4 regions of the Klebsiella oxytoca genome follow, and region 2 is predicted to be linked to each of the others. Evidence: predicted binding sites of a transcription regulator. Region 2 holds the regulator's gene; each other region holds the start of a gene.
What was found. The regulator CRP, encoded in region 2, controls carbon source genes, mostly activating them, when cyclic AMP is high. The targets are predictions, from matches to a motif close to ATGTGANNNNNNTCACAT.
Positions count from the first base shown of each region.

Region 1 (7,255 bases), 1.3 Mb from region 2:
GAATAATTATCTGCTGGGTTTCAGCAAGATTGATAAAAACATCGGGAGGGATCTCTCCGGCCACCGGATGTCGCCAGCGCATCAATACCTCAACGCCGCTAATTTGCAGCGTCTCCGACCTCACTACCGGTTGATAGACCACGTAAAACTGATCGTTTTTAATCGCCAGCAGCAGCTCTTTGCGCGGGTCCGATTTAATGGTGAGGATGTAGTAGCTTAATAGTCCGGCCAGCAGCCCGCATACGACGCCCAGCAGCAGGGCAAACTGGGTATTTTCCGCCAGCCAGCTGTTAGCGTAGAGATAGATTTTCAACGGCAGACCATCTATTTGCGTCTGGCGAATAGGCGGGGCGAGCATGGTCTGCGGGTCGATAAGCCGGTTGCTGAAGGTGGATATGGCGGTGTGCTTTATGGCCAGCGCCAGGCCGCTGAAATCATTCTGCCTGGCGGAGTAGAGAATATAGGGCGTCAGATTGGCATTAATCGAGACAAAAATGCCGTCTTTTCCACCGTGCGGGCTCCGGACCCACATCGCCAGCGCGGCGCTTTTTGGCATCATCGGCGTTCCCGGCAGAATGGCCATATCGACCGCTTGCGTAATATCCAGCTGCGGAATGAGCTGGGTTAAGGGCGTATTCATGGCGCCAGTCGCGGAGGAACAAAACGCGAGGCCATTCTTTACCAGCAGGAAGGCGCGAACGTTTGGACTGAAGGCGGCGTGGGCGGTTAAGCCTGAGGCGACGTTTTCACAGGGCTGATCTACCAGAGGCTGCAGGCCGTTAATCGTCTGATTAAGATCGTGAAAGTAGTCTTTCAGATAATTATGAACGTTATTAATAATGACGTCGAAACGCTCCGCGCGGTTATGATAAATCACCATAAACTGGATGCTACCGGCCAGCAGGGCAAAGGCTATCCCAACACATATACTGGTCAGCCAGATTTTTCGTCGGGGAGAGAGATGACGGGTGGGCATAGGCTTATATAGTCAGTCCGTGTTGTTGATTCACGCCAAAATGCTGATAGAAAAATGCTTTTCTATCTCCGCTTAAAGACATAGCTTATTTTACGAAGTTTATTGACCGACGAGCAAAAAAAAACACCGCCGCGGCAGTGTTTTTTATTTCTTCCGCTGGCCAAGGGATTAACCAACGGCAGAAGAGGTTACGAGCGGCTCAGAACTCGTCGCGCTTCGTTATAGCGCTTTTTCCAGTACGGCTCATCCATGCTCGAAATCGTCACACCGCTGCTGGTGGAAGCATGAACAAACTGATTGTTGCCGATGTAGATACCTACATGGCGACCCGTGGAACCTGCACGGAACAGAACTAAATCACCGGTACGCAGCTGTGAACGGCTGATGGATTTTCCGGAACCCTGCTGCTCTGAAGTTGAGCGCGGCAGTTCCAGACCAAACTGTTCACGGAAAGTACGTTGCACGAAGGCAGAACAATCGATGCCTTTACGAGTGCTGCCGCCGAGGCGGTAACGCACGCCCTTCCAGCTGGCATATTGATCCATCAAACGGGACTTTACGTCCAGGTTACGGACCATTGTTTCAAATTCATCCTGAGAGGCTTGCAGTGATGATAAATCGCCACTACCCACAGCAAGCGTCTCAGAATGCATATTTCTGGCGGTACTATTTGAACTACACGCGGAGAGCAAAACCGCAACTGCAATCGCGGGCGCGACCCGCAAAATATATCTCAAAATCGGCTGAGATTTGACCATGCTGTGTGTTATCCCTTGTTGTCCTTAACGACAATGTCGTTATAAAAAATGCCAAACGTGTTAGAGCCTAATTACCTGGTCGCAATGAGACAATTCCGTAAGCCTAAAAGTGTGGGCTGACGCACAAATTTATTCATTCACTGAATGGATATCGCGAACCAGGCAAAACGAGATTGAGGTTACCCGATCGCACGGGGGATGGCGAGCGGTTTTGTTCATTTTCTTATAAGTATTTTTGCGACAAAAAGTGAATCATTGGCAAAGGGTAAAATATCGTCATTGATGGGTAAAAAATACGCAATTTACTCATTTTTAACATGATTAGTGTGACAGAAAGATGATGAGGAATGAGAAAAAATGCGCGGATAAAAAAAGGACCCAGAACGATCCCTTATGGATGATATTAATTATTTGTAAATAGTATTTTAATTTTTTGCATTTCCACCGGGAAGATAACGTTCAAATAAGGCAATAACGTTGTCGCTTGCCGAGGTCAACAATACCCAGGGAGCGCCAATAAGCACGGCCGTTAATGAGCCGACGGCAATATCGGTAAACCAGTGGGCGCCAATCATCACTCGTGGGAAAGCGAACACGACGAATATCACCAGCGCAATGGCAAACGCGCGGCGGCCAAAATAGCGCCACATGAAGGAAGCAAAAATAAGCAGCATCATGCCGTGATCTCCCGGAAAGCTATCTTTAGAAGCATCTTTAGTGGGAAATGAGATCACATCGCTGACTTTGGTGATGTCGGTGAAAGCGAGCGAAGGGCTGGCGCGCTTAACCGGCATCAGATGCTGGGCCAGCTGGTTGATGATAACGGCGGCCAGCAGCATCACCAGGCCGATGATAATCACCCGGCGGCGTCCGGCACTCTGTTCTTTAAACCAGAAGCTCAGCATCAGGCTGCCCATCGCCAGCAGCGAGCAGGCGTCAAATGCGCGGTTATTTATAATAGCCAGCAGCCAGGTATAAGCGGTGCTCACGCCAACCAGGTGGTTAAAGAAATAGAAGATCGCCGAGTCCAGCGGATTCCAGAAACCATGGTTAACGGGGAGGTACCATGAACAAAAAAGCACAACACCCGCCGCGTTCAGCAGCAGGATCAGGGGAATTCGATTTTTAATCATAACTATCGCGTATTGTGTAAAACGACGGCAACCATAGCCGCCTTAACTTAAACGAATCCTCAACAAGGAGGCCTGCAGCGTATTCCAGTCCGTCTCGGTATCGGCAATCAGCTCGATACGACTGTCCGGCGGGGCGACGTTTTGCGTCTCAATATGCAAATCAAGCTGCTGGCGATTGATACGTATCAGTCCTTCCGCAATACGCATGACGCCTTTAACGCGTCCGACCGGCGCCAGCCGGGCCCATTCTAGCAGGCCAACGGTATCGAAGACGGTTTCAGCGTCAAAAATCCAGCCGCAGGCGTGATAGCCCTGCCCGCTGTTGAGACTACGGCGCCAGCGTTGATGGGCAGGGAGAGTTAGCGCGGCAAGACCTTTTTTCTCGCCGTGATGATGCGCATGCTCGGCGCTTTTGGGAAGCGGGGCAAGATTGCGGCGCGGCGAATCAAGCAGTGCCGGATCGATATTACCCTGCGTGGCGTTGACGAACTGACGACCATTCGCATACGCCTGCCACCATGCGGCAAACGCCTGCTGGCTTTCTTCAGTCGAACGATCGGCCTTATTGCTGATAATGACATCAGCGGCAGCCAGCTGGTCGCGAAAGTTTTGGTTGGCTACCACTTTTTCGTCCAGAAGCTGACGCGGATCCAGTACGCACAAGGTGGCGCGCAGGTCGAGCCACGGTTCGTATACCGCGGCGGTCAGTATATCGAGGATCTGTTTTGGATGGCCAAGCCCGGTAGGTTCTATCAGCAGGCGATCGGGTTTGCCCTGACGCAGCAGGGTATTTAATCCAACCTGCATCGGAAGACCGTTAACGCAGCACATGCAGCCGCCGGGGATCTCTTTAAGCAGCGCTCCGCTTTCCGCCAGCAGCGCGCCGTCAATACCGACCTCGCCAAACTCGTTGACCAGTACGGCCCATTTTTCATCCGCAGGCTTGCTGGCCAGCAGATGCAGAATTGAAGTCGTTTTGCCGCTGCCGAGAAACCCCGTGATCAAATTCGTTTTGGTCACCTTCTCTCCAGGATAAATGTAATGTTGTAACAGTTGGACTATCCTGACGAAAAAAGGGGGAAAAGAGAAGTCTTACTGCGGACAGAAGGGGACTCTGTCCGCTTAAAGGCAGAAATTGTTAAGAATTCAGCGCGTCGGCAATCGCATTACGCGCGCCTGAGGCTGCGAGCCGCTGCCACGCGGCGGAAATATCGGCGACAAACTGCGAGTTTCGCGGCAGGTCGTTGCCAAAGATCTCTTCAAGCGTAAGCAGGGCCGTCACGCGCTGTTGCTCATCACTGTTGGAAACGAGTTTGCTTATCTTGTCAGCCAGCGGATCGCGAATATCGATAGGGTTTCCGGCATCGTCATTCCCGCTGACGTAGCGCATCCAGCCGGCGACGCCCAGAGCCAGAAGCGGCCACTGGCTGCCCTGCGCGAGATGGGTGCGAATGCTATCAAGCATCCGCTGTGGCAGCTTCTGGCTACCGTCCATGGCGATTTGCCAGGTGCGATGCTTCAGCGCCGGGTTGCTGAAGCGTTCGATCAGGCTGTCAGCGTAAGCCGTCAGGTCCACTTCCTGTATAGATAAAGTGGGTGCCTGTTCGTCGAGCATTAGCCGGCAGGCGGCGCTGCGGAAAACCGGGTCCTGCATACAGTCGCTAATATGCGCGTGGCCGGCAAGATAGCCCAGCCATGCGAGGAACGAGTGGCTGCCGTTGAGCATCCGCAGCTTCATCTGTTCCCATGGCAAAACGTTATCCGTCATCTGTACGCCTGCTGTTTCCCAGTCTGGCCGACCGGCAACGAAGTTATCTTCAATGACCCATTGAATAAAGGGCTCGCAGCTAATCGCGCAGGGATCTTCGACTCCCAACGTGGCGCTAATTTCCGCCAGCGACTCCTCTGTAGCGGCGGGCACAATGCGATCAACCATGGTGCCGGGAAAGCTGACGCGTTCAGCAATCCACTGCGCAAGGTCCGGATCGCGTTTTTCCGCCATTCCCAGTACGGCGTTTTTCACCACATGTCCATTATCAGGGATATTGTCGCAGGAGAGGACGGTAAACGGTGTTAATCCGCGCTGACGGCGGCGCGCCAGCGCTTCGACAAGGATACCGGGGACCGATTGCGGCTGCGTTGGGTTTTGCAGATCGTGAATAATGCGCGGCTGCGTCATATCCAGCAGACCGCTGGCCGGATCGATGCAGTAACCTTTCTCGGTGATGGTCAGCGAGACAATGGCCACCTGCGGTTCGCAAAATTTATCAATAATGGCAGCCAGCGAATCCAGCTTCGCATTCAGACATTCATGCACGGCGCCGATAACAATCGGCTGATTACCTTCGCCACCTTTTTCCAGTACGGTGAACAGGTGGTTTTGTTGGCGCAGCTGGGCCATCAGCCGATCGCCGCTGAACAGGCTGATCTCGCAAATCCCCCAATCCCCGCCTCTGGCGTTGAGCACCCTGTCAGTGAGTAGCGCCTGGTGCGCGCGATGAAAGGCGCCGAAACCGAAATGCACAATGCGCGAACGGAGCTGGCTGCGGTCATATTGAGGTAGCTGTACGCCTTCCGGCAGCGTAGCCGTAGCAATGGTTGTCATTCTTAGTACACCTGATTAACCAATAATTAACATCGGTAGTGTAAAGATATATGACAACAAATTAAATTGGTGAGCCTTATTTATCCGCTTAATGTGAACTTGATCAATCAAAACCCTCTCTCGCGGCGCCTGATGTTGAATAAGTCATCAGGGGAACGGTGCTATCAGGGCAATATAAGTAATTTTTGGTATAACAACTTTACGGCGGAGGTAAGGGAGAAAAAGAGGCATTGTCTGGAGCCAAAAGGCGCTAGCTGCGGAAGGGGGCTAATAAAAAGGACAGCCGCTGGCTGCCCTTTGTGTTGCATTCGCAGAGTTTAGTCTGCACGGCCCATATAGCGGCTCTCTTCGATATGGATGCGGATGCGTTCGCCTGCGCTCAGGTATTCAGGCACCTGAACCACCAGGCCGGTGCTCAGGGTCGCCGGTTTGTTACGGGCGCTTGCGGATGCGCCTTTGATACCCGGTGCCGTTTCGATGATTTCCAGGTCAACGGTCTGCGGCAGCTCCAGCGCCAGCAGCTGGCCGTCCCAGGTCAGAACCTGCATGTCCGGCATTCCGCCTTCCGGCATAAACAGCAGCTCTTCTTCGATTTGCTCTTTGGTGAAGATATACGGAGTGTAATCTTCTTTGTCCATAAAGACGTATTCGTTGCCATCGATATAGGAGAAATCAACGAAGCGGCGGGTGAGGGTGACGGTATCGACGATATCGTCGCCTTTAAAGCGTTCTTCCACTTTCAGCCCGGTACGGACATCGGAGAAACGCATTTTGTACAGCGTCGCTGCGCCGCGGGCGCTCGGTGACTGAATATCAATATTTTTAACAATCAGCAGTTTGCCGTTGTAATTCAGCACCATACCTTTTTTAATTTCATTCGCTCTTGGCATTGCAGTAATCCTGTCACATAAAGGGTCGAAAATATCGCGTAAAACTACTCGCGCCGGGCCTTTCAGGCAAGTGGAATTCGTGAGTTTTGCTATCTTCAGGTAAAACGTTTAGGCTAGGCCGCCACTAGCGTTATCGGAAGAGTCGATTATGGAATGCCGCCCTGAATGCGGAGCTTGCTGTATCGCTCCTTCTATCTCCAGCCCTATCCCGGGGATGCCGCAGGGCAAACCGGCTAACACCCGCTGCGTACAGCTATCGGAAAATAATCTGTGTAATATTTTTGGCTCGCCGTTAAGGCCTAAAGTGTGTTCCAGCCTGAAGCCGGAAGCGGAAATGTGTGCGACAAACCGCGATGAAGCGATAACCTGGCTTCTTCACCTCGAACAGAGTACCGCCTGAAGCTATAAGTTTCTTTTGATAGCTCAATACAATAAATCAGAAAAATTATTATCTGGATCCATTTCGCGCGCGAGGGCGATAAGTTTTTGCTTATTGCCAAGAATGTAGCCAGACTTCTGTTTGATCAACAAGCCTTCCTGGCTAAATTGCGCAATCACATATAATAAGTGGCGATATGACACGCCCATATATTCTGCCGCCTGTGTATGTTTTTCGTGATAAATATCACAGTGCTGAGTTAATAAGATAAATGCTGCCAGACGATTAACCAGCGGAAATGATTGATTCTGGGTCAGAGAAACAATATTGCGATAATTTTTCTGACTTAACGCAATGCAAAGATTACGTAGAAAAACGACATCGTTAAGCAGTCTCGGCCGAAAGGTCGCTATCGGCAGAGCCAGGCACCAGCACTCCTCTATGGCCTGCACGCCGCGCGGATGGTGATGTTGATCGATGAGCTCTATCTCTCCTGTAAAGCAGGGAGCGCCAA
Region 1 is NZ_CP046115.1:3,697,461-3,704,715, reverse strand. Features, by position in the region: gene GJ746_RS17200 (cyclic di-GMP phosphodiesterase) at 1-976, opposite strand, end outside; gene mepS (bifunctional murein DD-endopeptidase/murein LD-carboxypeptidase) at 1,165-1,734, opposite strand; gene GJ746_RS17190 (phosphatase PAP2 family protein) at 2,160-2,873, opposite strand; gene GJ746_RS17185 (CobW family GTP-binding protein) at 2,910-3,887, opposite strand; gene GJ746_RS17180 (mannitol dehydrogenase family protein) at 4,006-5,472, opposite strand; gene yeiP (elongation factor P-like protein YeiP) at 5,790-6,362, opposite strand; gene GJ746_RS17170 (YkgJ family cysteine cluster protein) at 6,511-6,762, shown strand; gene GJ746_RS17165 (transcriptional regulator YeiL) at 6,786-7,255, opposite strand, start outside.
Region 1: a site for CRP is predicted at 5,564-5,581, ahead of GJ746_RS17180 (mannitol dehydrogenase family protein). Genes of this name have one in related genera too.

Region 2 (7,255 bases):
GGAAGTGCTGGATGGCGTCACGGCGAAGCGCGAACTGTTTGTTCAGCACCTTCAGCAGATTGACGCGCGGTTCGATCTGTTCAGCGATATTCGTGGAATGGGCCTGCTTATCGGCGCCGAACTGAAGCCGCAGTACCATGGGCGGGCGCGTGATTTCCTGTATGCGGCTGCGGAAGCGGGCGTGATGGTCCTCAATGCGGGGCCGGATGTGATGCGTTTTGTGCCTTCTCTGGTAATTGATGACAGCGATATTGCTGAAGGTATGGCGCGCTTTGCCCGGGCGGTTGAAAGCGTGCTTAGCGCTTAGTCGCGCGTAGCCAGATACCATGATGTGGACGCTGACGCCATGCCACCGATGAAATGGTGTGCATGGTGTTCAGGTGTCCGAGGATGCGCTGCAAATGCTGCTCCATTGTGCTGAGCGGGCCGCGAGGAACCTCGGCATCCTGCGCTTCCATAATATTCACATCTCCTGCGCTGCCCGGCCCGTCGGTATCCAGCCGCTGCTGACAGCGCTGTAGCGCAATTTCGCAGGACTCCAGATAACGCTGCGCCAGAGCCGGCGTCAGCATATTGTGCTCACGCGCCAGAGTAGTCATGGCATTGATATGCTCGACAATAAACTGGCTATGCGTCACCCACAGCTTCATATCTTCCAGATAGTGCGAGTTAAAGCCGGGCTCCTGCATCGCCTGATTCAGCGAGTTGAACAGCGCGTTGTGCGCCTGATTGACGAGCATTCGCTGATAGGCCAGCGCCGGTGCCTGATGGTCGTCGCTAAGAATAAGCCTGATGGCCTCCTGATCGGCTTCCAGCGCATCGTGAGCATTTTTGCGCAGCAGGCCGCTTTGCCACTGCGGCCATAGCCAGACCATTCCACCGAAGGCGATCAAACAACCAATCAGGGTATCAATCAGTCTGGCGATGATGAACTGCTCGCCGTTCAGGGTGAGCAACTGCAGGGTATAAACCGCGGTGACCGTAAATCCGACCATTGCCCAGCCGTAATGTTTGCGAATAATCAGATAGCTTAACAGCGTAATGAACAGCATCGCGGTCAGCGTATAGCCTTCAGGGACGTGAAAGTGCAGCGTCAGTCCGGCTATTAACAATCCAGCTATCGTCCCGGCAGCCCGGTGGACAATGCGTACCCGCGTCGCGCCGTAGCCGTTTTGCGTCACGAATAGCACCGTCATCAGGATCCAGTAGGGTTTTGGCAGGTGCAGCGCGCTGCCCATCAGGCTGGCTGCGCTCAACATAACGCTGATCCGAGCGGCGTTACGTAACGCCGGTGATTTAAACGACAGATAGTTTTTCAACGCCGGCAGCAGCGGCAGACGGCGGGTTTTATCCGCCATCAGATTCCGCGCGTAAAGCGGGCGCTGGGTGCGCAGAACCCGGGCAATACGGCTGAAGTGCCAGGCGCAAAACTGCCCGACAGGATTATCCGGATGCTGCGAAGCGATTTTTTCCAGCGCACCGATCTGCTTATCCATCTGAAAGCGCCGAGGATAGCGATGGTAGAGCAGATCGTCCGCCAGTTCCCGCAGGCGGGCGGCAACGGTTTGTGCGCTCCAGCGGATCACCGCTTCAGCGTGGCTGCGTTCCACCAGCTTCTGTACCTCTTCCGGCTGATGAAGGCTGACGGAAATATGCTCCTGCAGGTCCAGCCCGACCTGGAAAGCGCGCAGCAGGCGTTTGTGATCGCTGCGCTGATTGGCCGCCAGCATATGCATCTGCTGATAGCACTGGGTAATCAGATCCACCACCTTTTGTTGGCGATTAAGCAGCGGGGGCAGAGATGTGGTGGGGTCCGTATGCTGGGTAAGCAGACTGTATTTAGCCTCGCAGTAGTTGGCTAATTCCCGGTAAAGCAGGCTCAGGGACTCGCGCAGCGGCTGTTCGCGCCATAGCCAAAACCAGAACCAGTTAAAAACGCCATACCACAGGGTGCCGAGGGCATAGATCAGCAGCGGCTCCCAGACCGGCATATTGCCTGCGAGACTCAGAGTAAAGATAGCCGCGATAAGCGAGGCTGGCAGCAGCCTGGCATGCAGCGGGCTGATTTCGGCAGTGACGCCGAGGATAAGCGCGAGGCCCGTGAGAATAATCGGCAGCGGGATTTCACGCAGCAGGAGGAGCTGGACAATCAGGCTACAGCCAGCAAACAGGCAGCCGCCGATAATCAGACGTTTGAAGAAACGTTTATGCGGCGTATCCAGCCCGGCAATGTTGCAGCAGGCGGGAACAAGAGAAAACAGAAGCCCCTGCTGTAAATGGCCAAACAGAAGACCAATGGCGACCGGCAGACACAACACCAGCGTTTGCCGCAGTGCATAGTTGACTTCAGGGTGGTAAATCAGCCTGCGCCACATGGGGAGAAAACAAAAACGGCGTATTGTCTGGCAATACGCCGTTTTACCGACTTAACGGGTACCGTAGACGACGATAGTTTTACCGTGCGCGGAGATCAGGTTTTGATCTTCCAGCATTTTCAGAATACGACCCACGGTCTCGCGAGAGCATCCGACGATCTGACCGATTTCCTGACGAGTAATTTTAATTTGCATACCGTCCGGGTGGGTCATCGCATCCGGCTGTTTTGCCAGATTCAGCAGCGTCTGAGCGATACGACCGGTAACGTCGAGGAAGGCAAGGTTGCCCACTTTCTCAGATGTAACCTGCAGACGGCGTGCCATTTGCGAAGATAGACGCATCAGGATATCCGGGTTTACCTGGATCAGCTGACGGAATTTTTTGTAGGAGATCTCGGCCACTTCACATGCGGTTTTCGCACGTACCCAGGCGCTACGCTCCTGACCTTCTTCAAACAGGCCTAATTCACCGATGAAATCGCCCTGGTTGAGGTAAGAGAGGATCATCTCTTTACCTTCTTCATCCTTGATGAGTACAGCCACGGAGCCTTTAACGATGTAGTACAACGTTTCTGCTTTCTCACCCTGGTGGATCAGCGTGCTCTTTGATGGGTACTTATGAATGTGGCAATGAGACAAGAACCATTCAAGGGTAGGGTCTGTTTGCGGTTTGCCAAGCACCATGCGCGGTTATCCTCTGTTATAAGCTATCTCCGGGTGCCGACACAACACGGCATCCGGGCATGCAATCGTATTGAATCCCTGTACCTGGGAATCCGGCTGAAAGTTTTCTGCAGCCTGTAATGTGAACTCCTCTGCATACATGCAGTACATCAATGTATTACTGTAGCATCAAGACTGTTTTAGCATAGCTTTCGCTGCATGTCTCCTGGTGTCTCGCTTCAGCATGACCCAGGTCGCCTTCCGTTGCGAGAAATGTTATGTGCGCGTAATCTGTCAGGAAAATTACAGACCTGGAGTTAAATTTATGCAAGCGCGAGTGAAGTGGGTTGAAGGGTTAACCTTCATCGGTGAGTCGGCTTCCGGTCACCAGATTCTGATGGACGGCAATTCCGGGGATAAAGCGCCGAGCCCAATGGAAATGGTGCTAATGGCGGCGGGCGGATGCAGCGCGATTGATGTCGTGTCCATTTTGCAGAAGGGTCGGCATAACGTTACCAACTGCGAAGTTAAGCTGACTTCTGAGCGTCGCGAAGAAGCGCCGCGTCTGTTTACCCATATCAACCTGCATTTTATTGTGACCGGTAAAGAGCTGAAAGATGCAGCCGTTTCCCGCGCTGTCGACCTGTCGGCGGAAAAATATTGCTCGGTGGCGCTGATGCTGGAGAAAGCGGTAAACATTACCCACTCTTATGAAGTCATCGAAGGGTAAAGCGACCGGACCCCGGCAGTGCAATCGTGCTGCCGGGATTGGCTTCTTAGCTAATTTTTCTGCCTTCCATCAGCCGTTCGACCAGCGGCGCCATAATAAGCTCCATCGCCAGTCCCATTTTTCCGCCCGGAACCACCAGCGTATTCATATGTGAGATAAATGAACCCTGCAGCATCGCCAGCAGCCAGGGGAAATCGATATTTTTCAGATTCCGAAAGTGAATGACGACAAAGCTTTCATCCAGCGAAGGGATGGCTTTAGCCGCAAACGGGTTGGACGTATCCACCGTCGGTACACGCTGGAAGTTGAGATGGGTGCGCGAAAACTGCGGGGTGATAAAGTTGATGTAATCTTCCATTGAGCGGACGACGGAATCCATCACCGCCTCACGAGAGTGCCCGCGTTCGCTGGTGTCGCGGATAAGCTTCTGGATCCACTCAAGATTGACGATCGGCACCACGCCGACCAGCAGGTCAACATGGTTAGCGACATTATGCTGAGGCGTAACCACGCCGCCGTGCAGCCCTTCATAAAACAGAACGTCAGTTGGTTCGGGCAGCGGCTGCCAGGGCGTGAAGGTTCCTGGAACCTGATTCCACGGCACGGCTTCATCATAGGTATGTAAATACTTGCGCGACTGACCTTTGCCGCTGAGCCCATATTCCGCAAAGGTCTGTTCCAGCAGGCCGAAGTCGTTGGCCTCGGGGCCAAAGTAGCTGATATGTTTACCCTGATCGCGTGTTTTACGGATCGCCATGTCCATTTCCGGACGGGTGTAGCGGTGAAAGCTATCGCCTTCTACTTCGGCGGCATGCAGATTTAGCTGGGCGAAAATTTTGCGAAAGGCAAGGCTGGTGGTCGTGGTTCCCGCGCCGCTGGAGCCCGTGACGGCAATCACCGGATGTTTGGCAGACATAACTACTCCCAGGATAAACGATAGTGTGTGCCGCCTTAGCCGTGAAACTGCTTGCGGGGCATGATGTTGACCGTCTCGTGCAGCTCTGACCACACCAGCACGGCTTCTCCGCTTTTCAACTGTTGTTTAACATCGGAGACTTTATCAGTCAGCGAACGTTCATGTTCACCATAATCGGTGCCTTCACGTAATACAAAACTTTCGATCAGATTGTCCAGCGTTTCGGGATCGAGATCTTGCCAGGGAATGATCATATTTTCGCTCCTAACCAACGGGTTAGCCAATCCGGGATGCGCTTTTCAAGCCACATTTCCGGCTTACGCAGCGTGCCGCCGACGAAACCAACGTGCCCACCGTGCTCCGTGAGCTGATATTCAACGTTCGCCGGCAGCTGCTCTTGCGGAGGAATTGAGTGGTGATCCATAAAAGGATCGTCCTTCGCGTGAATAATCAGCGTTGGCTTAGTGATATCGCTTAATCGCGGCATGGCGCTGCACTGGCGATAATAGTCCAGCGCATCGGCAAAACCGTGGATCCTGGCGGTGATGCTGTCGTCAAATTCGCGGATACGGCGCATGCTTTTTAGCTGACGTAAATCGACAGGCAGAGAGCCGGGATAGGCTTTGAGTTTACGTGCGGCGTTAGCTTTCAGCAGGTTGAGCAAGTAGCGCTGATAAACGCGGGAGAAACCTTTGTCCATATGCGAGCTGCAGGCTTCCAGCATAAACGGAGCCGAGACGATAACCGCGGCATCGACGGGAATATCATCGCCTTCTTTTGCCAGCAGGCAGCCCAGCATATTGCCCCCGAGCGAATATCCAACCGCTGCGGTTGGGACATCGCCGTATTCGCGCTGGAGCCAGCGTAAAAACCAGGCGCCGTCTTCCGTTTCACCCGAATGGTAAATACGGTTATTGCGGTTTGGTTCGCCGCTACAGCCGCGAAAGTGCATTACCACGCCCAGCCATCCGCGCTGCATTGCCGCGTGGATGAGTCCGTGCGCGTAAGGGCTGTGCAGGCTGCCCTCCAGGCCGTGAAAAACGACTAACCGAGGTTTATGGCGCGCCTGAGAAGGGTCTTCACTCCATGCGAGATCGACAAAATCGCCATCCGGCAGTTCAAGACGCTGCCAGTGGGGAGTGAAACGGAGTTTGCGACGGATTAGCCGCGGCAACATGGTTTGCAAATGACGATTGCCCAGGCCGCGCATCGGGTGAAACTGCTGCGAGTCGTTTTCAGGGGGCGTCATTTCTGTAGGAGTGATATCAACCATAGCACCAGAGCAATTAATAATCTTTGTCCATACTATACCGCGCATGAAGTGCGCAGGTTAGCCAATATGTGGTCTTGCGGCTAATCGGTAAGCAGGTTACGTGAAAAAGCCGCGGAGAGAGATGAAAAAAGGCGGGTTTCCCCGCCTTGCTGGATGCATATTGCCGCTAGCCTTCCTGCAGCATTTGCTCCAGCTGTTCCTGGGCATCCAGCCAGGCCATTTCACACTCTTCCAGCCCGGACTTCGCGCTAGCCTGTTGCTGTAAACAGGCGGTGAGTTCTGCTTTGCGGCTTTGATCGTACAACTCGCTGTCGCCGAGCTGCTCTTCCGCCTGCGCCAGCAGTGCGTTGAGCTTTTCCATCTCTTTTTCCAGTCGGGCAATCTCTTTGCGCAGCGGCTGGGTTTGCGTACGCAGCTCGGCTTCCCGGCGTTTCTGATCTTTACGCGCCTGGGCGCTATTGCCGTTTTCTTTCGGCTCTTCAGAGGCCTGACTTTCCTGCTTTTGCGAGTCGCTTAACCACTGCTGGTAGTCTTCCAGATCGCCGTCGAAAGGTTCGACTTTGCTATCGTGTACCAGGTAGAGATCGTCGGTAGTGGAGCGAATCAGATGACGGTCATGCGAAACCACTACCAGCGCGCCTTCAAAATCAATGAGCGCTTCGGTTAGCGCCTGGCGCATATCGAGATCGAGGTGGTTAGTCGGTTCATCAAGCAGCAGCAGGTTTGGCCGCTGCCAGACGATTAACGCCAGCACCAGACGTGCTTTCTCGCCGCCGGAGAAACGCTTTGTCTCTTCGTTGACTTTATCGCTCTGGAAGCCAAAACCGCCCAGATAGTCGCGCAGCTTCTGCTCCAGCTCCTGCGGCGCCAGCCGGGCAAGATGCTGCAGCGGCGATTCGTCCGCACGCAGGAACTCAAGCTGATGCTGGGCAAAGTAGCCAAGCTTGATACCTTTCGCCAGACCAATTTCACCGTGCAGCGGCTGTAGCTCACCGGCCAGTAGTTTAATTAGCGTCGATTTACCGGCTCCGTTGCGCCCCAGCAGACCGATCCGCGAACCTGGAACCAGATTCAGTTTGATTGAGTCGAGGATCACGCGTTCGCCATAACCGGCGCTGACTTTTTCCATCTTCAGCAGCGGATTGGGCAGGCTTTCCGGCGCGCGGAAGCTGAAGTGGAACGGGTTATCGACATGGGCTGGTGCAATGAGCTCCATGCGCTCAAGCATTTTGATGCGGCTTTGCGCCTGCTTGGCTTTAGTGGCCTTGGCGCGAAAACGATCGATATAGCTCTGCAAA
Region 2 is NZ_CP046115.1:4,961,989-4,969,243, reverse strand. Features, by position in the region: gene argD (bifunctional acetylornithine/succinyldiaminopimelate transaminase) at 1-307, shown strand, start outside; gene GJ746_RS23310 (YccS/YhfK family putative transporter) at 297-2,375, opposite strand; gene crp (cAMP-activated global transcriptional regulator CRP) at 2,427-3,059, opposite strand; gene GJ746_RS23300 (OsmC family protein) at 3,364-3,768, shown strand; gene GJ746_RS23295 (phosphoribulokinase) at 3,815-4,684, opposite strand; gene GJ746_RS23290 (YheU family protein) at 4,720-4,938, opposite strand; gene GJ746_RS23285 (hydrolase) at 4,935-5,933, opposite strand; gene GJ746_RS23280 (ABC transporter ATP-binding protein) at 6,124-7,255, opposite strand, start outside.

Region 3 (7,255 bases), 2.4 Mb from region 2:
GGTTATGGCAATAGAGGCAGCGCATCAGGCAGCCCTGGAAAAAAGTAATAAAGCGGATCCCCGGGCCATCGACGGTGCCACAGGATTCAAAGGAGTGAATGCGACCAATTGTTGACATTGCGGTGATATCTCCAGATTCGGCCCGTCCGGGGCCTGTGCATGCACAGCTCAAACCGGCTGTGTTAAGTCTGTTTTGGCTGTTATCCATAGAGTATAGACAGCGGACAAAAGAGACTGGGGCTGGAACGTATTGCTAAAAAGGCCCCACTTGCGTGGAGCCTTTATTGTACGCTTTTTACTGTACGATTTCAGTCAATACCATTACATGGTCTGAGTGAAGGTACGAGTAATAACGTCCTGCTGCTGTTCTTTAGTCAGGGAGTTAAAACGTACTGCGTAGCCGGATACGCGGATGGTCAGCTGCGGATATTTTTCCGGGTTTTCCATCGCGTCGAGCAGCATTTCGCGGTTCATGACGTTGACGTTCAGGTGCTGACCGCCTTCGATGGAGGCTTCGTGATGGAAGTAACCATCCATCAGGCCCGCGAGGTTAGTTTTACGCACTTCGTCGTCTTTACCCAGCGCGTTCGGAACGATAGAGAAGGTATAAGAGATACCATCTTTCGCGTAAGCAAACGGCAGTTTAGCAACGGAGGTCAGAGAGGCAACAGCACCTTTCTGGTCACGGCCGTGCATCGGGTTAGCACCTGGTCCGAACGGAGCGCCAGCGCGACGACCGTCAGGGGTGTTACCGGTTTTCTTACCATACACAACGTTAGAGGTGATGGTCAGAACGGACTGAGTCGGGATAGCGTTGCGGTAGGTATGCAGTTTCTGAATTTTCTTCATGAAACGTTCAACCAGGTCAACGGCCATATCATCAACGCGAGAGTCGTTGTTACCAAACTGCGGGTATTCGCCTTCGATTTCGAAGTCGACAGCCAGACCGTTTTCATCACGAATCGGTTTAACTTTCGCATATTTGATTGCAGACAGGGAGTCAGCGGCAACGGACAGACCTGCGATACCACATGCCATGGTGCGGATAACATCACGGTCGTGCAGCGCCATCAGGGAGGCTTCGTAGCTGTACTTGTCGTGCATGTAGTGGATGATGTTCAGCGCAGTGACGTACTGTTTAGCCAGCCAGTCCATGAAGTGATCCATGCGGTCCATAACTTCGTCGAAGTTCAGAACGTCGCCTTTGATCGGTTCAGATTTAGGACCAACCTGCATTTTCAGTTTTTCATCAACGCCGCCGTTGATTGCGTACAGCATGGTTTTCGCGAGGTTAGCGCGAGCACCGAAGAACTGCATTTGCTTACCAACAACCATCGGGCTTACGCAACAAGCGATAGCGTAGTCGTCGTTGTTGAAGTCAGGACGCATCAGGTCATCGTTCTCATACTGCAGAGAAGAGGTATCGATGGACACTTTAGCAGCGAATTTTTTGAAGCTCAGCGGCAGTTTTTCAGACCACAGAATGGTGATGTTCGGCTCCGGAGACGGCCCCATGGTGTACAGGGTGTTCAGGAAACGGAAGCTGTTTTTGGTTACCAGAGTACGGCCATCAACGCCCATACCACCGATAGATTCAGTTGCCCAAATCGGGTCGCCAGAGAACAGTTCATCATATTCAGGAGTACGCAGGAAACGAACCATACGCAGTTTCATGACCAGGTGGTCAATCATTTCCTGTGCATCCTGCTCGGTGATTTTACCGGCTTTCAGGTCACGTTCGATGAAGATGTCCAGGAAGCTGGAAGTACGGCCAAAGGACATTGCCGCGCCGTTCTGGGATTTAACAGCGGCCAGGTAGCCGAAGTAGGTCCACTGGATTGCTTCTTGAGCGGTGGTTGCCGGACCAGAGATATCGCAGCCATATTTGGCAGCCATTTCTTTGATCTGACCCAGCGCACGGTGCTGTTCAGAGATTTCTTCACGCAGACGGATAGTTGCTTCCAGATCTTCGCCGTTTTCCAGTTTATCCTGCAGAGAGACGAACTGGGCGTATTTGTCTTTCATCAGGAAGTCGATGCCGTACAGCGCAACGCGGCGGTAGTCACCGATGATACGGCCACGGCCATACGCATCCGGCAGACCGGTCAGGACACCAGATTTACGGCAGTTCAGGATGTCTTTGGTGTAAACGTCAAATACGCCCTGGTTATGAGTTTTACGGTACTCAGTGAAGATTTTCTTCAGCATCGGGTCCAGCTCGCGATTGTACGCTTTGCAGGAACCTTCTACCATTTTGATACCGCCGAACGGGATAATCGCACGTTTCAGCGGAGCTTCAGTCTGCAGGCCAACGATTTTCTCAAGAGATTTCTCGATGTAGCCGGCGTCATGAGAAGTGATGGTGGACGCAAGGGAAGTGTCAAAATCAACAGGCGCGTGAGTGCGGTTTTCCTGTTTAACGCCTTCCATTACGGTGTCCCACAGCTTGGTGGTCGCGTCAGTTGCGCCAGCCAGGAAGGACTCGTCACCTTCATACGGAGTATAGTTTTTCTGGATGAAGTCGCGGACGTTGACTTCGTTCTGCCAGTCACCTTTCGCAAAACCTTCCCAGGCTGTGGCTAACTTTTCATTAAGCTCGGACATGTAACACCTACCTTCTTAAGTGGATTTTTTATTTACTGCCTGAAACAACCCTTAGTGATGGTTGTCGCCACGCAGGTAAATGACCCAGTATGTCAACCCGACCAGTAGACCACCGCCGATGATGTTCCCGATTGTTACCGGAATCAGGTTATCAGTGATGAAGTTCATAACGGTCAGGTGAGAGAAATTTTCCGGAGCTGAACCAATCGCGGTCCAGAATTCCGGGCTTGCAAATTCGCGGATAACGATACCCAACGGGATCATAAACATGTTCGCGATACTATGCTCAAACCCGCTGGCAACAAACATGGCCACCGGTAAAACCATAATCATGGCTTTATCCATCAGGCTGCGGCCAGAATAGCTCATCCATACCGCAAGGCAGACCATCAGGTTTGCCAGGATACCAAGGCAGACGGCTTCAATAAAAGTATGGTGCATTTTGTGATCGGCGGTTTGTAGAACGTTAAGTCCCCACTGACCATTCGCAGTCATATATTCGCCTGAAAGCCACATCAGCAACACAAAGAGCAGGCAACCAACCAGGTTACCAACATAGACGTTGAGCCAGTTTTTTGCCAGTTGACCCCAGGTAATTCTTCCGCTGGCTTTCGCTACAACGATAAGAACAGTTGAGGTAAACAGGTCGGCACCGCAAATAACGCAGAGAATCAAACCCAGTGAGAAGCAGATGCCCCCAATTAGTTTGGCAATACCGAAAGGCATCCCGGCCGTGCCGGTAGTCGCGGTAATATAGAAAACAAAAGCGATAGAGATGAAGACACCTGCGGTGATAGCCAGATAAAACGTCTTTATCGGATGTTTTGTCGCTTTATAGACACCCGCTTCTTCGGCAACTTTCGCCATCGCAGCAGGGAGTAAAAGATCAAAAGGGTTGTCAGCTTTCACACTAACTCTCTCTTTATGTAAGTTGGCGGTGAGATACTAACAAAGCATTATAGAAGGGAATTTGATGTAGATCATATCGTACCGGAACTATAGGCCTTTTTAGTGTGTGGAATTGGTTAAAAATGAGCTTAATCTATTGTTTTTTAATGAAAAAATAAATTTTAAAATTTACAAATAATGTTGATTATTTTCATTTCAACCCCGATTTTCGGTTAATTAAAATGGGGTATTTTTATTAAAATTAACAATATTTGCTGCGGGGTTTTATTATTTTTTACTACCAATTAACTTTATGGCTACAACAAATATTGGAAATGTTCAAATCAGAAAAAACGGGGTCCAGATGACCCCGTAGTATCGTCATTTAACGGAAAGAGACGATTTATTTAATCCAGAATGCTGCTTTCGCGCGCTGCAGCTTCTCATAGGCTTTTAGTAAGGACTGATGAGCCGGGAAAGCCAGCAGATCGCTGTCAACTGCCTGCAGACCATAGAACGGAGCTTCTCCACTGAGCGCGGCGCTGGCAGCCTCAACCGCCTCCGCGCCGTACATGCGTACAAACGCGTTGAGATACTGCAGCGGCTGACGCTCTTCTTCCTGGCTAAGCAGCAGTAAGGTTTGCAGACAGCGATAGTAGTTGGCTCGCTCGGCGCTAAAGATTGAGGCATTGAATTCCATGGTCCATTCGGTCCAGATCAAGGCCTGTTCAGTATCGCCGCCAGCCAGGGCAAGCATCGCCTTCAGTTCACCGATTCGCAGCGTATACCAGCCGTTGTCTTTACCGGTCGCCAGACCCAGCAGTTCGCGCACGCGGGTGAAATCATCAAGGCCTTCATCATCCATTTGTTCGATAAGCGCCAGATAATCTTCTTGTTCCCATTCGCTTCCCGGCAGGGAAAGAATGGTTTCGCGCAGATGTGCCCCCATGCTGTTATTCGCCAGCCACAGATCTTCTGCCGGATAGATATCCGACATACCCGGGACAATGATTCGACAGGCGTAGACGCTCAGATGCTCGTAATCAGCAATATAGACTTCTTTATCTTCTTCTTTAAAGATAGCCATTAAAGTCGCGAACTCTTCATCCGTGGTACCAGAGAAGCTCCAGTCCACGAACGGGTAGTCGGCGTCCTGCTTAAACATGTCCCAGGAGATCAGGCCGCTTGAATCGATAAAGTGGGTTTCCAGGTTCGCATGTTCCGCGACTTCTTCATCATCGAAGGTTGGCGGCGTAAAGACATCCAGATCTTTCAGGCTGCGCCCTTGCAGCAGTTCAGTAACGGTGCGTTCCAGCGCCACGCCGAAATCGGGATGCGCGCCGAAAGAGGCAAAACAGGTGCCATTAGCGGGATTGAACAGCACGACGCAGATAACCGGATATTTACCGCCAAGCGAACCGTCGTAAGCGAAAATCGGGAAACCTTCGGCCTCCAGCTTGTTAATGGATTCAACCACGCCCGGATAGCGTGCCATCACCTCTGCAGGGATCTCCGGCAGGCTAATACTTTCGGCGATAATGCGGTTTTTAATATGGCGTTCAAACACTTCTGAGAGGCCCTGAACGCGGGCTTCGTTACGAGTGTTACCAGCAGACATCCCGTTAGAAACGTACAGATTACCGACGATATTCATCGGAATGTAGACCGTTTCACCATCTGACTGACGGGTGAACGGCAGGCCGCAGACGCCGCGCTCGTCATTACCCGACTGCAGATCGACTATCATGCTGGCGGTTAACTGATCGTCAGGATCGTAGAATGCGCGCAGGCGAGGATCCAGCAGGCCTTGCGGAACTTCATCATCTTCGGTTAACGGGAACCATTTTTCATTGGGATAATGTACGAAAGGACCATTGGCGATGGTCTCGCCCAGCCAGAAATCGGCAAAGAAGTAGTTGGTAGAAAGACGCTCAAAGTATTCTCCGAGCGCGGAGGCCAGCGCGGCCTTTTTAGTGGCGCCTTTACCGTTAGTGAAACACAGGGCGCACTCTTTATCACGGATATGCACAGACCAGACGTGCGGTACCGGGTTAAGCCATGAGGCCTCTTCAATATCAAATCCGAGGTCGAGCAACTTCTGCTGGAAGCGAGCGATGGAGTCTTCCAGGGCGGCATCTTTGCCGGGTATAAACGTTTGAGTCATGGCAGTCACTTTTATCGTACGTAAAGCGCGCAATGATACGGGTTTTAGATGACGGGTGCTATCTCCATCGTCTGGCTATGCTTATGTCACTCAATAACTGTTCAGGCGTTAACCATGAAGACATTTGACTGGCATCGTATGGCACTGGATAAAGTGCCCGTGGAATTTCTGGCCGAGGTGGCATTACGAAGCCTTTATACCTTTGTATTAGTATTTATTTTTCTCAAAATAACCGGACGGCGCGGCGTTCGCCAGATGTCCCTGTTCGAAGTCCTTATTATTTTAACCCTGGGTTCCGCAGCGGGTGATGTCGCGTTTTATGATGATGTTCCTATGCTGCCGGTGCTGGCGGTTTTTATCACCCTGGCCATTCTTTATCGGTTAATTATGTGGCTTATGGGGCATAGCGAAAAACTGGAGGATTTACTTGAAGGCAAACCGATTATTGTTGTTGAAAACGGTGAACTAGCCTGGGAGAAACTTCAGGCGGAAAACATGACCGAATTTGAGTTTTTTATGGAGCTTAGAACCAGCGGGGTTGAGCAGCTGGGACAGGTACGGTTAGCTATTCTGGAGACCAACGGACAGATAAGCCTGTATTACTATGCGAATGAAGATGTTAAAGCCGGACTGTCTATTCTTCCTTCCCGCTTTACCGCGCGTTTTACCACCATACCTCAGGATGATGAGTATGCCTGCGTTCGCTGTAGCGCAATCCTTGCGCTACGAGCCGGAGATAAACAATTATGCCCTCGCTGCGCAAATGCAGAATGGTCGAAGGTCAGCCGGGCAAAAAGAGTCACCTGACAGCAATTATGTCGGTTTTATGCCGTCAAGCTGGCACATTGTTTTGTGTGAGCGAAGCCGCATTTCCCTGAGGTTCAGTTTTAGCGATTGCGGTACGTGTCACTGGATGATAAAACCGATAGCCACAGGAATAACTTATACCCGCGACGGTTCGCGGGTAAATTACATAGCAAGTGGTGAGGGGAAATGGCTCAGGTCTATAACTTCAGTTCAGGCCCGGCAATGCTGCCGGCGGAAGTACTCAAACTGGCACAAAAGGAACTGTGCGACTGGAACGGTTTGGGGACGTCGGTGATGGAAATCAGCCACCGTGGTAAAGAGTTCATTAAGGTGGCTGAAGAAGCGGAACAGGATTTTCGCTCCCTGCTCAATATTCCTTCAAATTATAAAGTCTTATTCTGCCACGGCGGTGGTCGCGGACAGTTTGCTGGTATTCCGCTAAACCTGCTTGGTGATAAAACCGTTGCCGACTACGTTGACGCTGGCTACTGGGCAGCCAGCGCGGTTAAAGAAGCGCATAAATACTGCAAACCGAACGTTATTGACGCCAAAATCACCGTTGACGGACAGCGAGCGGTTAAACCGATGAGCGAATGGCAGTTGACTCCGGGCGCGGCCTATCTGCACTACTGCCCGAACGAAACTATCGATGGTATCGCCATTGAAGAAACGCCTGATTTTGGCGACGATGTCATCGTGACGGCGGATTTTTCCTCGACTATTTTGTCTCGTGAAATTGACGTAAGCCGTTATGGCGTAATCTACGCAGGCGCGCAGAAAAACATCGGTCCT
Region 3 is NZ_CP046115.1:1,960,373-1,967,627, forward strand. Features, by position in the region: gene pflA (pyruvate formate lyase 1-activating protein) at 1-118, opposite strand, end outside; gene pflB (formate C-acetyltransferase) at 322-2,604, opposite strand; gene focA (formate transporter FocA) at 2,656-3,513, opposite strand; gene ycaO (30S ribosomal protein S12 methylthiotransferase accessory factor YcaO) at 3,896-5,656, opposite strand; gene GJ746_RS09070 (DUF421 domain-containing protein) at 5,771-6,463, shown strand; gene serC (3-phosphoserine/phosphohydroxythreonine transaminase) at 6,650-7,255, shown strand, end outside.
Region 3: a site for CRP is predicted at 3,573-3,590, ahead of focA (formate transporter FocA). Genes of this name have one in related genera too.

Region 4 (7,255 bases), 2.1 Mb from region 2:
CCACCGGCCCTTCCGGCACCATGATCGACGGCGTACTCGAGGGCAATCTGAGCGCAGCATTCGTTGACGGCCCGATAGTGCATCCGGGACTTGAGGGGTTACCGGTCTTCCCGGAAGAGATGATGATCGTCGCGCCCTTTGGCCACCCGCCCATTGCGCGCGCCAGCGAAGTGAACGGCGCCAGCGTCTACGCATTTCGCGCCAACTGTTCCTACCGTCGTCACTTTGAGAGCTGGTTCCACGCCGATCGTGCCACGCCGGGGCGGATCCATGAGATGGAGTCCTACCATGGAATGCTGGCCTGCGTGATTGCCGGTGCCGGGCTGGCGCTAATCCCGCGCAGCATGCTGGAGAGCATGCCGGGTCATCAACAGGTTTCCGCTTGGCCGCTGGCGGAAGAGTGGTGCTGGCTGACTACCTGGCTGGTCTGGCGGCGCGGGGCGAAAACCCGCCAGCTTGATGCATTTATAGCGCTGCTGAACGAAGATCGGCAAGCAGCATCTTCTCCATGAAGATGCTTAACGGATCCGGCTGATACGGCGCAAAGGCGCTGCGGGTCTGGTAGCCATTGCGGGTATAGAGCGCAACGGCGGCGTGTTGATGGATGCCGGTTTCCAGGCGCACGGTATGACAGTCACGGCGCAATGCTTCTCTCTCCAGCGCCGCCAGCAGTTTTTCTCCCAGCTGCTGGCCGCGATGCGCCGGGAGAATAAACACTCTTTTCATCTCGCCAATCCCCTCCTCTGTGAGCACTATCGCCCCACAGCCGACGGCCTGCTGCCGCGCATCGCGGATCAGCAGCGCGATGACCGAATTTTCCGCTAGCGCGCCGAGGTCAAGCAAATGATTACTTTCTGCCGGATAAAGCGTCTGCTGATAAGCATCCAGCTGGGCAATTAAAGCGGTCAGTTCCGGATGGTCTGGCGGGGTGGCGGCAATGGTGTACATATACAGGCTCCTTTTTGAGCCTACTGTAGCGCGGAGCTCAGACAGCTCCGCCATAGTATTAATTTATACCTTGAGTTCCCGGCTGTTCGTAGAGTGCACAACATATCAGGGAGCGCAGTTTGATTGCCGCTCCCTCTTTATTTTGCTTACTCGCCAGACGTGGTGTCGCGCAGCATTATTACGCCATTTAAATAGGTCACCGCCTGGCCGCTCATCAATACTCTTTCTCCCTTCAGCTCACAGCGAATATCGCCTCCGCGCGCGGAAACCTGCCGTGCCAGCATACGGTTTTTGCCGAGCTTTGCGCTCCAGTAAGGGATCAGCATGGTATGTGCCGAACCGGTTACCGGATCTTCCCAGACGGCTTCTCCGGGTGAAAAAAAGCGGCTGACAAAGTCATATTCACCCTGGCCTGCGGCAGTAATGGTGACTTTATGCTCGCCTGGATTCATCGCAGAAATATTGGGCCGCACGGCTTCGACCTGGTCACGAGTTGCCAGTTCGATAAGCCAGGCGCGCCCCTTACGGACATGCAGATAGCTATCGATTCCCAGCGCGGAAAGCATCGCCGCAGGCGGTTCGCACTCTTCGGTTTCCCCGACAGGAAAATCCAGCGTCAGCCAGTCGCCTTCGCGGCTCACGCTCAGCCTGCCGGAAGCGGTGGCAAAGTGAATCACCGCCTCGGGGAAATCCAGGTGATGAAAAATGACGTGCGCGCTGGCAAGCGTGGCGTGACCGCAGAGATTGACCTCGTTGCAGGTGGTAAACCAGCGCAAAGCAAAGCCATCGCTCTCAGGCACCACAAATGCGGTTTCCGACTGGTTGTGCTGCTGGGCCATTTTGAGCAGTACTTCATCCGGTAACCATTCTTTGAGAAGGCAAACCGCCGCCGGATTACCGGCAAAAGGCTGGTCGCTAAAAGCCGCCACCAGATACACAGGAATTTCAGTCACCGGGACTCCTTAACGTAACGTAATTGTGCCAATCAAATAGGTCGTTGCCTGACCGCCAATAAGAATTCGCTCACCCCGCCAGCGGCAGAGCAGCTCGCCGCCGCGGGACGAAAGCTGTCGCGCCCGCATCTCCGTTTTGCCGAACTTTGCGCCCCAGTAGGGGATCAGCATGCTGTGGGTAGATCCGGTGACCGGATCTTCCGCTACCGGCTCGCCCGGGCAGAAGAAGCGGCTGACAAAGTCATACTCTTCATCCGCTGCGCTGATACAGATCATTTTGCCAAGGCGCTGGAGCATATGCATATCCGGACGCACGGCTTCCACCTGGCGGCGATCCCTTAATACCACCAGATAATCGCGCGCCATGCGAACCTCCACCGCTTCGCTCACCCCGAGCCCGGCAAGCAGCTCCGCAGGCGGCTGCTCAATGCTCCTCGTTTCCCACGCCGGTAAATCCAGGGTCAGCCAGTCGCCGCTGCGCGTGACGCGAAGCTCGCCGACGAAGCGGGTACTAAATACGATCGTCGATGAGGGATGATCGAAGTATTCAAAAATGACGTGCGAAGCCGCCAGCGTCGCGTGACCGCAAAGGTTTATCTCAGCAAGCGTGGTAAACCAACGCAGCTCATATCCTTCATCCGTGCGCACGAAAAACGCCGTCTCTGACTGATTATGCTGCTGGGCCATTTTCAGCAGCGTTTCGTCAGGTAGCCATTCAGTGAGCGGGCAAACAGCCGCCGTGTTGCCGCCGAAGTTACGATCGCTGAATGCGTCTACCAGATAAAAGTCAATTTCCAGCATAGTTCTGCCCTTCTATTTCCTTTACTTATCGATAACATGACATAAAGACGATAAATGCACACGTTTAACTGGAAAATTAATCAGTTAGTTACTCAAACCCAGCCTAAACAAAAATGAGATGCAGATCACAAAACGATTGTATTTTCAGCAGCAATCGTTTTAAGATCGTCCCACTTCTTTCCTCTTTTTAACCAGCCCTGAACTTATGATGACAAATACGGTTTCACGCAAGGTCGCGTGGCTGCGCGTAGTCACGCTTGCGATTGCGGCATTTATCTTTAACACCACCGAATTTGCGCCCGTAGGCCTGCTGTCGGACATCGCCGACAGCTTTGGCATGGAAACCGCGCAGGTCGGGATCATGCTGACAATCTACGCCTGGGTTGTCGCCCTGATGTCGCTGCCCTTTATGCTGCTGACCAGCAAGATGGAACGCCGGCGCCTGCTGGTGGGACTGTTTATTCTGTTTATCGCCAGCCACGTGCTGTCATTCCTGGCCTGGAACTTCAACGTGCTGGTGATCAGCCGCATCGGCATCGCTTTCGCCCATGCGGTGTTCTGGTCAATCACCTCGGCGCTGGCTATTCGGATGGCGCCTCCGGGTAAACGCGCCCAGGCGCTGAGCCTGATTGCCACCGGTACCGCGCTGGCGATGGTCTTCGGGATCCCGATTGGCCGTATCGTCGGGCAATATTTTGGCTGGCGCACTACTTTCCTGGTCATTGGTCTCGGCGCGCTGATCACTATGGTTTGCCTGATCAAACTGCTGCCGAAGCTCCCGAGCGAACACTCAGGTTCGTTAAAAAGCCTGCCGGTGCTGTTCCGCCGTCCGGCGCTGCTGAGCATCTATTTGCTGACGGTGATTGTGGTGACCGCGCACTATACCGCCTACAGCTATATTGAGCCGTTCGTACAGACGGTGGCCGGGCTGAGCGGCAACTTTGCCACCTTGCTGCTGCTGACCCTGGGCGGCGCGGGTATCGTCGGCAGCATCCTGTTCGGTAGGCTCGGCAACCTTCATGCCTCTGGCTTAATTAACGCCGCCATTGGCCTGCTGCTGGCGTGTTTACTGCTGCTGTTGCCTGCCTCGCATAACGCCAACCACCTGATGCTGCTGAGCGTCTTCTGGGGCATAGCCATCATGATTATCGGGCTCGGCATGCAGGTGAAAGTGCTGGCGCTGGCGCCGGACGCCACCGACGTGGCGATGTCGTTATTCTCAGGGATATTTAATATCGGTATCGGCGCGGGCGCGCTGGTCGGCAGCCAGGTCAGCACCCATCTTTCGATGGCGTCTATTGGCTATGTCGGCGCCATTCCTGCCGTCGTCGCGCTAATGTGGGCGGTGATGATTTTTCGCCGCTGGCCTGGTTCCCTGGAGGATCAGCAGCCGCATCACTCCTGATCGTTCGAAAAAAGCCTGCCGGTCGAGAGATCGGCAGGCTTTTTTACATCATATTTCAGGTCAGGCGTGATAGGTAGAAATGATCTCCAGCACGCCGTTAATAATAAACTGCACGCCCATACAGACCAGCAGAAAACCCATCAGCCGTGAAATTGCTTCAATGCCGCCCTTGCCGACCAGACGCATAATCGCCCCGGAGCTGCGCAGACAGCCCCACAGAATAATTCCGACCAGGGCAAAAATAATCGGCGGTGCAACCAGTATCACCCACTCAGGAAAGCTCGCGCTGTGCTTTACCGTCGAGGCGGAGCTGATAATCATCGCGATCGTTCCCGGCCCTGCGGTGCTGGGCATCGCCAGGGGAACGAATGCGATATTGGCCGTCGGTTCATCCTCAAGCTCCTCTGATTTCAGCTTAGCTTCCATCGAATCATGGGCTTTTTGCTGCGGAAAGAGCATGCGGAAGCCGATAAAGGCGACGATCAGCCCCCCTGCGATACGCAGGCCGGGAATCGATATGCCAAAGGTGTTCATCACCACCTGACCCGCATACCACGCGACCATCAGGATGGCAAAGACATAGACCGAGGCCATCAACGACTGGCGGTTACGCTCGGCGTTGTTCATGTTGCCGGCAAGGCCAAGGAACAGCGCCACGGTAGTCAGCGGGTTAGCCAGCGGCAGAATGACCACCAGACCCAGGCCAATCGCTTTTAAAAGATCCATCATAATGAGTTAAGGTCCTGTAAATATTGGATTATCAAAAAAATAACGCACGCGGAGCATATCGTCTGTGGCCGGATTGTACCCGTTCCCCGCCTGATGCATTCATCATTCAGTCAAATCATAAGACAAGAAAGCGAAATAGAGTGACCTGCATCACAACAATTCGTTTTAGCAAATCGTGTCATCGGCAAATTCATCAGGTTGACTTATATTTGCCTAGGCAATAATATCTCCCGCAACTAAGTCATTGCCTGGGCAACCACTGTGAAAAACACCAGCGACCTGTTTAACGAAATGATCCCTCTTGGTCGCCTGATCCAGATGGTTAACCAGAAAAAAGATCGCCTGCTCAACGACTACCTCTCACCGATGGACATTACTTCCACCCAGTTTCGGGTGCTCTGTTCTATTCGTTGCGAAGTGTGTATTACCCCCGTTGAGCTGAAAACCGTGCTTTCGGTCGACCCGGGCGCAATGACGCGCATGCTCGACCGTCTGGTCTGTAAAGGCTGGATTGAACGGTTACCCAACCCGACTGACAAGCGTGGCGTACTGGTGCAGCTAACACCGGACGGCGCAGCCCTTTGCGAGCAATGTCACCAGGTTGTGGGTCAGAAACTGCACCAGGAATTAACAAAAAACCTGTCGACGGATGAAGTAGGCACTCTTGAGTGTTTACTCAAAAAAGTTCTGTCGTAATAAGAAGAGGTAAGATGATGTCCAGACGTAATAATGACGCCATCACTATCCATAGTATTTTGTCGTGGATCGAGGATAACCTGGAATCGCCGCTGTCGCTGGAGAAGGTTTCAGAACGCTCAGGTTATTCCAAGTGGCACCTGCAAAGAATGTTCAAGAAAGAGACCGGTCACTCGCTGGGACAATATATTCGCAGCCGCAAGCTGACCGAGATCGCGCAAAAGCTAAAGCAGAGTAATGAACCTATTTTATACCTGGCCGAGCGCTATGGTTTTGAATCACAGCAAACGCTGACTCGAACGTTCAAAAACTACTTCGATGTTCCGCCGCACCAGTACCGCATTACTAACGTGCCGGGCGAGTCGCGCTACCTGCTCCCACTGAACAACTGTTGTTAATCGCCTGCAAAAGACGTATTGAGGAAATCATGAAACAATTCGCTTCCGCCGCCATCGTGCTATTGGCGCTGGTCTCTGGCCAGAGTTACGCGGAGCAACCCACCACTCCGGTTCGTCACAATAACCGGGATGCGATGATTATTCCTTCCGAACATAATGATTCGCCGTTTGATTTCAATCACATGGCTTCGGGCAGTGATAAATCAGATGAACTCGGTGTGCCGTATTACAACCAGCAAGACCTGTAATATTCCCTTTAGCCCCGTCACCGGGGCTTTTTTATCCCCGCGCCATGCCGGGACGTACAAGCTTCAGGCCAAATACGTTGATATACAGCCCGGCCATAATCAGGACCGCCCCCAGCAGCTGCAGGCTATTTAGCGTTTCGCCCAGCAACAGAGCGGCGCTGGCCATTCCGACGACCGGAACCAGCAGCGATAGCGGCGCCACGCGCCATGTCTCATAGCGTCCCAGCAGCGTCCCCCAAATCCCATAGCCAACAATGGTGGCAACAAAAGCCAGATACAGTAGCGACAGGATCGTCAGCAAATCGATATCCCGTAAACTGGCCGCCATAGCCTGCGGACCGTCGAGGATCCACGACGCCAGCATAAACGGCAACACCGGGATCAGCGCGCTCCACACGACCAGAGACATAATCGGCGGCTGGCTCGCATGCGACATGATTTTCTTATTAAAGATATTTCCGCATGCCCAGCTAAGCGCCGCCGCCAGCGTCAGCATAAAGCCCACCAGCGGCACATGCTGACCGCCGAGGCTGGCTTCCACCAGCACCACTACGCCAAAGATAGCCAGGGCGATCCCGGCCAGCTGTTTACCCTGTAAACGCTCGCCGAAGATAAACGCCCCGAGGATAATAGTGAAAAAGGCCTGGGCCTGGAGAACCAGCGAGGCCAGGCCTGCGGGCATCCCCAGACTTATGGCGCAAAACAGAAACGCAAATTGCCCGAAGCTAATCGTCAGGCCGTACCCCAGCAGCAGGCTTAGCGGAATTTTTGGCCGCGCCACGAAGAGCAGCGCCGGAAAAGCCACCAGTAAAAAACGCAGCCCGGCGAGCATCAACGGTGGCATATTATGTAATCCCACCTTGATGACGACAAAATTCAGCCCCCATACAACTACTACCAGCAATGCCAGCAGCCCATCTTTACGCGTCATACCCTGCCTCGGTTGTTATTAGAATTTTTGTGAACAAAATCAACATACCGAATAATTCGCCTGACGCCTATCCCCGCCTTACTTCAAGTTGCATCTGCGTTGACGTTCTTACTCAGCTCATCCCAGAGCCTCGCTCCTGCGGGGGC
Region 4 is NZ_CP046115.1:2,877,425-2,884,679, forward strand. Features, by position in the region: gene ptrR (putrescine utilization regulator PtrR) at 1-512, shown strand, start outside; gene GJ746_RS13365 (GNAT family N-acetyltransferase) at 466-948, opposite strand; gene GJ746_RS13370 (PhzF family phenazine biosynthesis protein) at 1,095-1,901, opposite strand; gene GJ746_RS13375 (PhzF family phenazine biosynthesis protein) at 1,911-2,702, opposite strand; gene GJ746_RS13380 (sugar transporter) at 2,908-4,107, shown strand; gene GJ746_RS13385 (MarC family NAAT transporter) at 4,168-4,836, opposite strand; gene marR (multiple antibiotic resistance transcriptional regulator MarR) at 5,098-5,532, shown strand; gene marA (MDR efflux pump AcrAB transcriptional activator MarA) at 5,550-5,930, shown strand; gene marB (multiple antibiotic resistance protein MarB) at 5,960-6,178, shown strand; gene eamA (O-acetylserine/cysteine exporter) at 6,210-7,109, opposite strand.
Region 4: a site for CRP is predicted at 2,816-2,833, ahead of GJ746_RS13380 (sugar transporter). Genes of this name have one in related genera too.